Regions from separate parts of the Pseudoduganella plicata genome, predicted to be linked through region 2. Evidence: predicted binding sites of a transcription regulator. Region 2 holds the regulator's gene; the other holds the start of a gene.
What was found. The regulator FliA, encoded in region 2, starts transcription of late flagellar genes. The targets are predictions, from matches to a motif close to CTAAAGTTTNNNNNNNNNNNGCCGNTA.

Region 1 (5,668 bases), 2.9 Mb from region 2:
TACTTTTTGCATTCTATCCTCAGTGAAAACAGTTGCCGCCCGCTGTTGCAAATAAATACACCTATGTTGTAAATAAGTTACGCAAAGCGGGCGGCATGGACGCCCTTGTCAGCCCTTCGCGTCCGGCCGGGTCATTGCCAGCGGCACGATCCACCCTTCGAACTGCTCCGCCGTGACGAACCCCAGCGCCAGCGCGGCGTCGCGTAACGTGGTGCCTTCGTGCTGGGCTTTCTTGGCAATTTGCGCGGCGCGATCATACCCGATGTGCGGGGCCAGCGCCGTGACCAGCATCAGCGAGCGTTCCATCAGTTCGCCGATGCGTTCGCGGTTGGGTTCGATGCCCTGGGCGCAATGTTCGTCGAAGCTGCGCATGCCGTCGGCCAGCAGGCGCGCGCTCTGCAGGAAATTATGCGCCAGCAGCGGCTTGTAGACGTTCAGTTCGAAATTGCCGGAAGCGCCGCCCATCGTGATGGCCACGTCGTTCCCGAACACCTGGCAGCACAGCATCGTGATGGCTTCGCATTGGGTTGGGTTGACCTTGCCCGGCATGATCGAGCTGCCTGGCTCGTTCTCTGGAATGGTGATTTCGCCCAGGCCGGAGCGGGGGCCGGACGCCATCCAGCGCACGTCGTTGGCGATCTTGAACATTGCAGCTGCCAGCGTTTTCAAAGCGCCATGCGCCGCGATAAGGGCCTCGTGACCGGCCAGCGCGGCAAACTTGTTGTCGGCGCTGCGGAACGGCAGGTTCAGCCGCTCTGCCAGTTCGGCCGCGATCCTGGTGGCGTATTCCGGGTGCGCATTCAAGCCCGTGCCGACGGCGGTGCCGCCCGCAGCCAGCTCCAGCACGGCGGGCAGGGCATTGGTGAGCGCTCGCTCCGCATGGTCCAGCTGGGCAACGTAGCCGGAAAATTCCTGGCCGAGGGTCAGCGGGGTCGCATCCTGCAGGTGGGTGCGGCCGATCTTGACGATGTCGGCAAATGCCTGCGCCTTGGCGTCCAGCGTGGCGCGCAACTGGCGCAGTGCCGGCAGCACGTCGGTCGCGACGGCCGTGGCGGCGGCCACATGGATCGCCGTCGGGAAGATATCGTTGGACGACTGGCCCTTGTTGACGTCGTCATTCGGGTGCAGCTTGCGCTCTTCGCCGCGCACGCCGCCCAGCAGTTCGGAACCGCGGTTGGCCAGCACTTCGTTCATGTTCATATTCGATTGCGTGCCGGAACCCGTCTGCCAGACGGCCAGCGGAAATTCGCCCGCGTGCCTGCCTTCCAGGACTTCATCCGCAGCGCGCGTGATGGCGTCCGCCTTGGTGCTGTCCAGTACGCCAAGGTCCACGTTGACGCGTGCCGCCGCCCGCTTCACCTGCGCCAGCGCGGCGATCAGCTCCGGCGGCATGCGTTCCGTGGAGATGTGAAAGTGGTGCAGCGAGCGCTGCGTCTGGGCGCCCCACAGCCGGTCCGCCGGGACGTCGATCGGGCCGAAACTGTCGCGTTCGATTCTGCTTTCCATGAAAATCCTTTGCAATGGTGTTGGATTAATAGTGTTTCATTGACACGTTCGAGTGTAGCGCAGCGACGATTTTTGGGTGCGGCACTTAAATAATCCTGAAACGTGCCGTTATAGACTTACGTTCAGGAAATAATCCAGCCATGTCCAAGCTCACTTCCACCGCCGCCATCGTTCTCGGGATCGCCGTCGCCGGCGTTGATGCCGCCGAGCTGGGCGAAGCCAACGTGCGTTCGCATGTGGGGGAACAGCTGGTTGCGGACGTCGAGCTGGTCGACCTGACCCCGCAGGACCTGGCCGACCTGCAGGTGCGCCTGGCCAGCCGCAACGTGTTCCAGGGCGCGAACGTGTCGATGAGCCCGGCGCTGGCCGGGATGAACATCACGATCGCGAAACGCGACGCGCGCCGCGTATTGCACCTGACGACCAGCGCGCCCATCCAGTCGGAAGTGCTGCATCTGTATTTCGAGCTGACGAGCGCCGGGCGCCAGAGTGTGCGCGGCGTGTCCTTGTGGCTGCGTGCCGCGCCCCCGGCACCGCCCGCGCCCACACCGGTACCGGCGGCGCAGCCGACCAGGGTCGCGGGCGCGCCGGTCGTGTCGTCGGCGCCCGAATCCTCCCCGCGGTCCCGTCCGTCCGGTATCGCGATACAACTTGCCACCGCCGGGACGCCGGGGCGGCAGGCAACCAGGGCCGAGGCGGAGCTGATGGGCGCCGTCGAGCGCGCGTTCGCCGCGCGGTCGGCCGGAAAGACGGCAGCACCGGCGCCAGCGCGTGCCGTGCCGGCGGTTGGAGCAACGGTAATCGAAAAGCCCGCATCCACGCCGATCAAGGCCGTTGAGAAGCCGGTGCCAGCCGTTCATAAAATTGTCGAGAAGCCTGCACTGGCCGATCATAAGGTCACTGAAAAACCCGCGCCCGCGACCGCAAAGGTCGCCGGCAAGACCTCACCCGCGCCGGCAAAGCCCGCGGAAAAGCCGGCAGTATCGATCGTGCCGCCGCTGCCTGTCATCGCGAAGCCGACGGAGCCGGTCCCGGTCGGGCCGGCCGCGGACAAGGCATTACTCAAGAAGCTGGCCGAGCTGGAAGCCAAGCTGAAGTCGCTGCAGGCGGCGGTGGCGAAAAATGCGGCTGCGCCGCCAGCGGCTGCCGCACCGGCCGCCGCACCGGCCACAACTAGGTCGCCGGATACCAAAGCGCCGGCACCGGCCGCTGCGGCGCCGGCCGCCGTGCCGGCGAGCCACGTCGAGCAAAGCGCTGCGGTCGTCACGGCAACGGAGCCGCCGGGCCGCACAGCGGCCGGCAAGATCACGGATGCGCGTGCGGACAAGGCAGCGCTGGACAGGGAGGTTGCGTCGACAGCTGCGGCGGCGCGCGAAGCCGGCCAGCCGGCCGCACCCGCGCCCGCGCCGGAGGTAAGGAAAGCGGCGCCGCCGCCCCAGGAGCCCGTCAAGGAGAAGAAGATGTCGCGGCCGAAGGTGCTGACGATGATCGCTGCCGGCAGCGTGGCACTGCTGCTCGTCGTCGGCGTCATCGTCCATCTGGTGCGCCGCCGCAAGGCGAAACAGGCCAGCGCGCAGATCAAGGTGTGGCAGAGCTGGCGCAAGAAGGCCATTGCCGAGGCGGCAACGGCGGAAGAGGAAGCGCCCGCCGAAGCCGGGGCTGCCTGAGCCGTCCATTGCCGGTCTGCTCCCCCGGCAGACATGAAAAAAGCGCCCCATGGGCGCTTTGTTATTTCAGCAACGGATCTCAGCCGTTCAGCTGGCCCATCCATGGCTCCGTCACGTCGCGCACGGCGCGGTCGTTGGCGAGAATCTGCCTGAGCAGGTCGATCTTGCGCTGGCGGGCCGAACCTTCCAGCTTGGGCACGCCGCCAATCGCGGGCACGGCAGCGGCTGCACACTGATTTTCCAGCCGATCCAGGCCATTCCAGTCGCCCATCTGCGCCGCCACCGCCATCTTGCCCGTCAGGCCGGCAATGTTTTCGTACATGGAGAGAACTTCGGTGGAGGTCATGATCAGCCTTCAAAAACGTCGATGGAGTACCGCTTGTCTGGATTAACGTCAGGCGTGAGCGGAACTTTAGGGTTTTTGAAAAATATTTTGAAATTCTTTTTGGGCTTGCCCAATCGATAACGATCGACCTTCAACCCGGCAACGTATACACGTACAGCACAGGCAGCAGCAGCAGGACGAACGCTGCCGCGCCCAGGCTGTTCGCCGCGGCCCGGTTCCTCACGCGGCGCGTGCAGGCCGAGTACAGCAGGTAACCCGTGCAGGGGACGTGGGTGCCCGCCATCAGTACCCAGGCAACAAAGCAGACCAGGCCGGGGCCAAAGCCAGGCTGCCCGGAAGGGCCGCGTGGCGCCGTGGCCCAGCCGTGGCTGGCCCATATCATCGGTATGGTGCCAATGGCGATGATGACGGCGCAGAGAATGGTGCGGAGGTTGGTCGGCGGGGAGGCTGTCGGAGTCATGCCCGAACTATATCGATGCCAATCAGTTGCTATCGAAACATTTCTTCCAGCCCGGCGCTGAGCTCGTCCAGCGGCGGCATATCGTCGATCAGCATTTCCGTCGTCAGCCCCAGGCTGGCCGCCACGTCCGCGGGGGCGCTTGCCCGTAACTGTTCTTCGGTTTGCTGTTCCAGCTCGGCACGGGCGCGCCATGCGCCGAGGTGGACGAGGGCGGACAGCCGGTTGACCGGGCTCGTCGCGAGCGGCGTGGGGAACGCTTCGATCGCGTCCGAGAATTCGGCAGGGAACTGCCAGCGGCGGGCCAGTTCCGCCCCGACCTCGGCATAGCCGAAGCCCAGCGTGCGTTTTTCGACGTCAAGCCGATGCTGGGCCAGCGGCGCTGTATTCGCGTCCAGTGCCTGGGCCTGCTCGGGCGCCGCCGAATGCAACAGGAGTTCGCCGATCGCGTGCATCATGCCGATCGTAAATGCCAGCTCCTGGTTGTCGCGCGTCTTCTTTGCCATCCATTTGCCGGCCACGGCCGTGTGCATGCTGTAGCGCCAGAACTGCTTCAGATCCAGCCCTGTCACTTCCTTGAAGCCATTGACGAGGCCGGAACTGATGACGAGCGTGCGCACGGCAACAAATCCCAGCATCAGTACGGCGTCCTCGACGGTACCAATGCTGCGCGACACGTTGTAATAAGCGGAGTTGGCAAGGCGAAGCAGTTTCGCGCTCAGCACCGGATCGAGCGCGACTTTCCGCGCCACATCCTCGGTGGACACGGACGCCTTGTCGAAACTCTGGATCAGATCCTGCACGACCTTCGGCGCTGTGGGCAACGCGGCTGGGTTATCGAACAATTCCTGCAGTGTCATCGTGCGTCTCCTGTCTCATGTTGCTTTGAGTAAATACATGGTTGAACTATAGCGGACATTCCGGCCGCGCAGAAGGGCTGTTTGCCTCTCGCCCGATGCCACTTTACTGCGGACCGCCGCATGATGGCGCAGGCTGTCGCAGCGGAACGCCCTTGGCCGCGCTCCGGAGCGGGCACACATACATCGTGCGCAATCTGGACGACTGGTAGACGGCGTCGACATGCGGGCCGATCAGGTGCGGTACCTGCCTGGCCGTGCGTCTGGCTATGACAAGTACCCGGCCGGAATAATTGTTTGACAATGTTAGGGAGCGTACGGACGGCAATACTTCTCCGCCGTATGATTTCTCCAACGACACGCGCAACCGATATCTTCGACACGCGTGTGCCGGAAAAGGCGCGGACCAGTGGGGTCCGCCAGCCGCAACATAGAGGAGCTTGACCATGAACAGCGATCAGATCAAAGGCAAGGCAAAGGAAATCGGCGGCAAAATCCAGCAGGAAGCCGGCGAGCTGGTAGGCAGCTCGAAGCAGCAGGTCGACGGCCTGAAAAACCAGGCTGAAGGCAAAGTGCAGAAAAAAGTGGGCGACGCCCGCGATGCAGTGGACGACGCGCTGGACACCAATAGCACGATCGACCGCGGCAACCGTTAACACCGGCCCAGTGCCGTCAGCAAAAACAGCCGCTCAGCGGCTGTTTTTGCTTGCCAGCCGTGCCGGCTACTCGGTATCGGGCTTCAGGTGCTTGCGGAAGAAGGCATCGATATAACCCTGCACGTGGCGCCGCTGCACGCGGTTTGAAATGCCATGCTTGGCGCCAGGGTAGGTCATCA
Region 2 (5,668 bases):
TCCGGCCGGGAACATGATCAGGATTCAGCAGGTGAAGGCGGCTGTCGCCGCGTGAGGGTCAGCAGGCGCCGCCACAGCGATACGGGCTGTCCGCCCTGCCCTGCCGCGATGGGGACTGAAATTCTGTCGCGGTAAGGGAACCGGTCACCATGCTCTTTGGGACAGGTCATGAACGCGCGGCAGGTCAGGAGTTCGATGCGCTCGGGTCGCGTGAGGTCGTCTTCGGCCGGCTCTGCCGGGTCGAGCCGCGCCAGGTCCGTTGGCGCATCCACATTGAAATGATAGTGACCGTCCAGCGCATAATCGCGCCGGAATGCCGTTCGCCAAGCCGAGTTGCCGCCCCATCCATGCGCCAGATCGTGCGTCGGGCGGCGCTCGCGGCTGTACGCCCAATACAGTGTGGATGCCTCCGCAATTCCGGGCGTCAGCACGTCGCCACCGGCCACGACCGAGACGCCGCCGCGGACGACCAAGAGCGAGCCCAACATGAGACACGGCCAGTGCCATGTCACTATTCGAGGCGTCGCACGCAGATCGGGAGCCGCCACTGTGTTGACTACCTCGTGATAAAAAGGCGTGTAACTGTGTGGACGTATCGCATCGATACCGAGCCTGCCCAGAAAATCCTCGACCTGCGTCATGGACAACATAGCGTCGCCATCTTCACGGCTGGCCGCCTGGAGCAGCCGGTCACACAAGCGGCCCAACGCATTCAGGCGCCAGAGCTCCTGCTGGCTCACTGCCGGCACGGCGCTGCGGCCCCGCTCCCGCAAGGAGGCCAGCCAGGTGGTTTCCTCGACGTTTGCCGCCAGCCATGCCGTCAGCAGGCCGGCGACTGCGTCGTCACGCGCGTCGTCGACTGCTTCGATGAGGAAGCGATAGGGACATGCCTGCGTCATGCCAAGCATAATGCCGAAAATTCTGCATGACACGCCATCAGGACTCCATGAAGAAATAGCGACGGTCGTTCAGCAAGCGCCGCCATAATCCACTACAGGCTCTCATACTTGCCATCGTCGCGGACGCACAGCACGCAGGTCAGGAACCACCGTCCGCTCGCCCGCTGCAGCACGTACGCGCAATCTTCACCTGTCGACGCTCCCCGGGTCATGACGAGGCAGGTATCGTCCACGTACTCGACAGCCACGACCTGCTCTCGCGCGGTATGCACCGGCTCGGCACTCAATGCCACAGGCCGCGCTTCCAGCTCGGGCGGGCAGTACTTGCTCAGCAGGACGCGGTACGCGACCTCCGCCGCGGTCAGGCCGGTACTGCGGTCGCGCTCAAAGGCGCGCCATGCGAACAGCGACCACGCCTCGTGGTCCTCGATGAATGCATGGATGAAAGGTTCCGGTTCGAGCAGCGCGACAGGCCCGGCGATCGGTGCGTAGGAAGACATCGAAAAGGATCGCAGGCCGATTACTGCGCCGGCTGGGGTGCCGCCGGCGCCGGCGCCGCCTCAGCCGCCGTCGGAATCTCCGTCTCCGGATCGGGCACCCCGGACAAGATGGTCACCGCCACGCGCCGGTTGCGCGCACGGCCAATCGGGTCGTTGTTGTCCGCAACCGGCTGGTTGGACGCATGACCGACGGCCGTCAGCCGCTCCGGCGCCACGCCGGACTCGATGAACAGCCGCACGACGGTGGCGGCACGGATCGACGACAGCTCCCAGTTCGACGCATAGATATTGCGGATCGGCTGGTTGTCCGTGTGGCCTTCCACCTGCACGGCGTGCGGGTCGTCCTTCAGGAGGCTGGCAACGGCCTGCAGCGCTTCGCGCGACGCTTCCGTCAGCTTCGCTTCGCCCGGATCGAACAGCACGGAGGCGTTGATCTCGACGGACACGCCGCGGCTGTTCTGCGTGACGCGTACCTTGCCTTCCTTGACGAGCGGCGCCATCGTGGAAAGCAGGTCCTGGGCCAGCTTCGTCATGCGCACTTTTTCCTGCACGATCATGGCGCGGCGGCGGATGGCCTGGGGCGTGGCTTGCGGCGTCGTCTGCACTTCCGTGTTCTGAACGATGGCCGCGCCGGCGCCGCCGAAGGCGTCGCCCAGCGCGTCCGAGAAGACCTTGTACTTGCCCGTATTGACCACCGAGATCGCATACATCACAACAAAAAACGCGAACAGCAGCGTGATGAAATCGGCGTACGAGATGAGCCAGCGCTCGTGGTTTTCCGGCTCTTCGTCGTACGGTCGGCGGGCGCGGCGGTATTGGCTCATGGCTGAACTTTGGCGTCAGTGATCGCGCATCAGCGTGGCGATGCGCTCGTCCATGATGCGGGTGAAGTCGCCCGTGGCGATATCGTGGAACACGGCCGCGGCGATTTCCTGCTGGTGCACCTGGGCCGTGACGATGTTCTTCAGCTTGTTGGCGATCGGGTAGAAGAACAGGTTGGCCAGGCCGACACCGTAAATCGTGGAGACGAACGCCACCGCGATGCCGGGGCCCAGCTTGGCCGGGTCCGACAGGTTTTCCATCACGTGGATCAGGCCCAGCACGGCGCCCAGGATGCCGATCGTGGGCGAGTAGCCGGCCGCCGATTCCCACACGCGCACGGCCTGGCGCTCGGCCGTCTCGAACGCGGTGATTTCCGTGTCCAGCAACTGGCGCAGTTTGTCCGGCTGGATGCCGTCGATAATCATGCGCAGGCCCTTGGCCATGAACGGATCGGTGGCGGCGGCCATATGACGCTCCAGCGCCAGGGGACCGGCGCGGCGCACCGTCTGGTTCCACGTCTGGATGTCTTTCTTCAGGGCGGCGCGGGTATCCGCCGGGGGACGGATCACCCAGCGCAGCATGACGATGCCGCGCCGCAGGGTACCGGGGCGCGTCTGCAGCAATACGGCGCCCAACGTGCCGATGACCACGATGGCAAACGCGGCCGGCTGCACCAGCGAGGAAAGCTTGCCACCCTCGAGCGACTGTCCGACGATCAGGCCAGCCAGCGCCAGCAGTATGCCGGCTACGCTGGACCAGTCCATGCCTGCTCCCTCAAGGTGGCGCGCAGCCGCGCGACGGCCTGCGTATGCAGCTGCGATACGCGCGATTCGGAGACGCCCATGACGGCGCCGATTTCTTTCAGGTTCAACTCTTCCTCGTAGTACAGGCCCATCAGCAGCTTCTCGCGCGGCGGCAGCGCATCGATCGCATCGATGACGGCCTGGCGGAAGTCCGTGTCCATCAGCGCGCGCAGCGGATCGGCATCCTCGTCGTGCGCGTAGCGGTCGAGGAAGCTGTCGCTGCCGTCCTCGTTCTTGAAGTCCTCGTAGTACACCAACTGGTGGCCGCCGCCTTCGGACAGCATCTCCTGGTAGTCCGCCAGGGACAGCTTGAGCGACTTCGCAACCTCGGACTCGCTGGGCGGCCGCCCCAGCTTCTGCTGCAGCGACGCCATGGCCGTCTCGATCTTGCGCATGTCCTGGCGCATCGTGCGCGGCATCCAGTCGCTGCTGCGCAACTCGTCCAGCATGGCGCCGCGGATACGCATCACCGCATAGGTCTCGAACTGCGCACCATGCGTCTCCTCATAGCGTCCGATTGCGTCGAGCAGGCCGATCATGCCTGCCTGTACCAGGTCATCGACTTCCACGCTGGGCGGCAATTTTGCCTTCATGTGGTGGGCAAGGCGCTTCACGAGAGGCATGTGCTCCGTCAGCAGCGAATCCTTGTTCACCTTCCCTTTGACCGTGTACATAAATTGTTCTACTTGTTATCGGCTCATTCAGTTGACGCTCCCCGCGAATCCCTCCGGCGCGCCGGCCAGGGCAAAGCGGCCCGCCATTTGACGGAACGCCACCGAGGCACCGGCCAGCGGAAACGCATCCACCACGGCGCGGCCCAGGCGCGCGGCGCGATGCAGATACTCATCGGCAGGCACGGACCCCATGGACACAAGATTGACCGCCAGGTAACGGCTTGCCGCCTGCGCCATATTATCGTAAACCACCCGTGCCTCAGCTTCCGACGCGCCCGTGACGACAATGCCGAACGGGCGACGGCCCAGCTCGTGATTCAGGCGCTTGATCATCATGTAGGCGTTCTTGATCGACGTGGCGCTGTTCGACACCTGCACGACGATTTCCGAACTGGCCATGACGGGCACGGGGAACGCTTCGCCGTCGAATTCGCCATCGACAAGGACGATGCCGGCCTGCGTGGCCATGACGTCGAATGCCTTGGCCAGGCGGCGGCTTTCGGCGGGACCGTTGCGTGCTTCGCCGCGCGTCATCGACACCACGTTGAAGCCCTGCGGCACCTGGTGCACGACCTGGTTCAGGCCGCACTCCTGGCGCGCCACGTTCAGCAGGCTGGCGCCGTTGTCGACGCCGAGGCGCGAAGCGACACCGTGCGCGCTGGCGCAGGCGTCGACCAGCAGCACGTCGTTGCCGTTGCGGGCCAGCGAGGCGCCCAGGTTCACGAGCATCGCGCCCTTGTCGTCCTGCGGGGTGGCGGACAGGAACGTGACGATACGGGGCCGCGGCGGCCCCGCCAGCATGCGGCGCAGACCTTCGGCCTGGTCGAAATCGAAGTTAGCCAAGGTACACCTCGCGCGTTGCATTGTTGCCGGCCGCTGCCATCAGCATCGGCAGGTCGCTGTCGGAAAACTGGCTGACGTCCTTTTTCGAGCGGAAGGCCCGTTCGATCAGTTCGTCCGGCTTGGCCAGGTGCAGGTCTTCCGGCACGCGCTGGCCGTTCGACACGTAGAACAGGTTCAGTTTCTGGCGGATCACGACGTCCAGCACATTGCCGATCGACGCCGCTTCGTCCAGCTTCGTCATGATGGCGCCGGCCAGGCCCGTGCCCTGGTAGGCACGCACCACTTCGGCCAGCGTTTCCTGCGTCGACGTGCTGTTCAGGCACAGCAGGCGTTTGACGTCCACGTCGGTGCCCTGCAGCATGGCGACCTGTTCCGTGACCATCTGGTCGCGCTGGCTGACGCCGACGGTGTCGATCAGCACGGTATGCTTGTTGCGCAGTTCCTTCAGCGCGATGCGCAGGTCCGCTTCGTCCTTCACGGAGTGCACCATCACGCCCAGGATCTTGCCGTAGATGCGCAGCTGCTCGTGCGCGCCGATACGGTAGGCGTCCGTCGTGATCAGGGCCAGCTTTTCCGGGCCGTGGCGCATCACGCAACGGGCCGCCAGCTTGGCGGTGGAGGTCGTCTTGCCGACGCCGGTCGGGCCGACCAGGGCAAACACGCCGCCCTTTTCGATCAGCGCGTCTTCGTTGGCGATGACGTTCAGGTTGCGGGCCAGCACGGTGCGGATCCAGCGCAGGCTTTCCTCCGCGGAGCGGCCGGCCGGCATTTTTTCGATCAGCATCTTGGCCAGGGTGGCGGAGAAGCCGGCACCCAGCATTTCACGCAGGACAGTGGCCTTGTGCGGTTCGCGCTGTTGCGACGAGCCCCACGACAGCTCGGCCAGCTGCGTTTCCATCATGCCGCGCATGGCGCGCAGTTCCGTCATCATCGTGCTCATTTCCGCAGCCGCGTTGGCCTTGGCGGAGTTGACGGCGTCGGCCACCATCGCCGAGATGCGGTCCATGTCGACGGCGGGAGCGGCCGGTGCGAAGCCCGGTGCCGGGCGAACCTGGGCCCGGGCCTGCGCGCGCGCTTCCATATTGGCCTGCGCTTCCGCTTCCATCTGCGCCTCCATCTGCGCCTGC

Region 1: a site for FliA is predicted at 3,563-3,589, ahead of E1742_RS22795 (flagellar protein FliT). Genes of this name have one in related genera too.

What each region holds. Positions count from the first base shown of each region.
Region 1 is NZ_CP038026.1:5,163,269-5,168,936, forward strand. Features, by position in the region: gene E1742_RS22780 (RNA-binding S4 domain-containing protein) at 1-12, opposite strand, end outside; gene fumC (class II fumarate hydratase) at 109-1,506, opposite strand; gene E1742_RS22790 (type IV pilus assembly protein FimV) at 1,647-3,173, shown strand; gene E1742_RS22795 (flagellar protein FliT) at 3,253-3,519, opposite strand; gene E1742_RS22800 (hypothetical protein) at 3,650-3,979, opposite strand; gene E1742_RS22805 (HDOD domain-containing protein) at 4,009-4,836, opposite strand; gene E1742_RS22810 (CsbD family protein) at 5,280-5,489, shown strand; gene E1742_RS22815 (S9 family peptidase) at 5,556-5,668, opposite strand, start outside.
Region 2 is NZ_CP038026.1:2,262,635-2,268,302, forward strand. Features, by position in the region: gene E1742_RS09970 (VOC family protein) at 1-55, shown strand, start outside; gene E1742_RS09975 (hypothetical protein) at 18-908, opposite strand; gene E1742_RS09980 (hypothetical protein) at 992-1,399, opposite strand; gene motD (flagellar motor protein MotD) at 1,420-2,223, opposite strand; gene E1742_RS09990 (flagellar motor protein) at 2,239-2,985, opposite strand; gene E1742_RS09995 (RNA polymerase sigma factor FliA) at 2,967-3,698, opposite strand; gene E1742_RS10000 (MinD/ParA family ATP-binding protein) at 3,726-4,541, opposite strand; gene flhF (flagellar biosynthesis GTPase FlhF) at 4,534-5,668, opposite strand, start outside.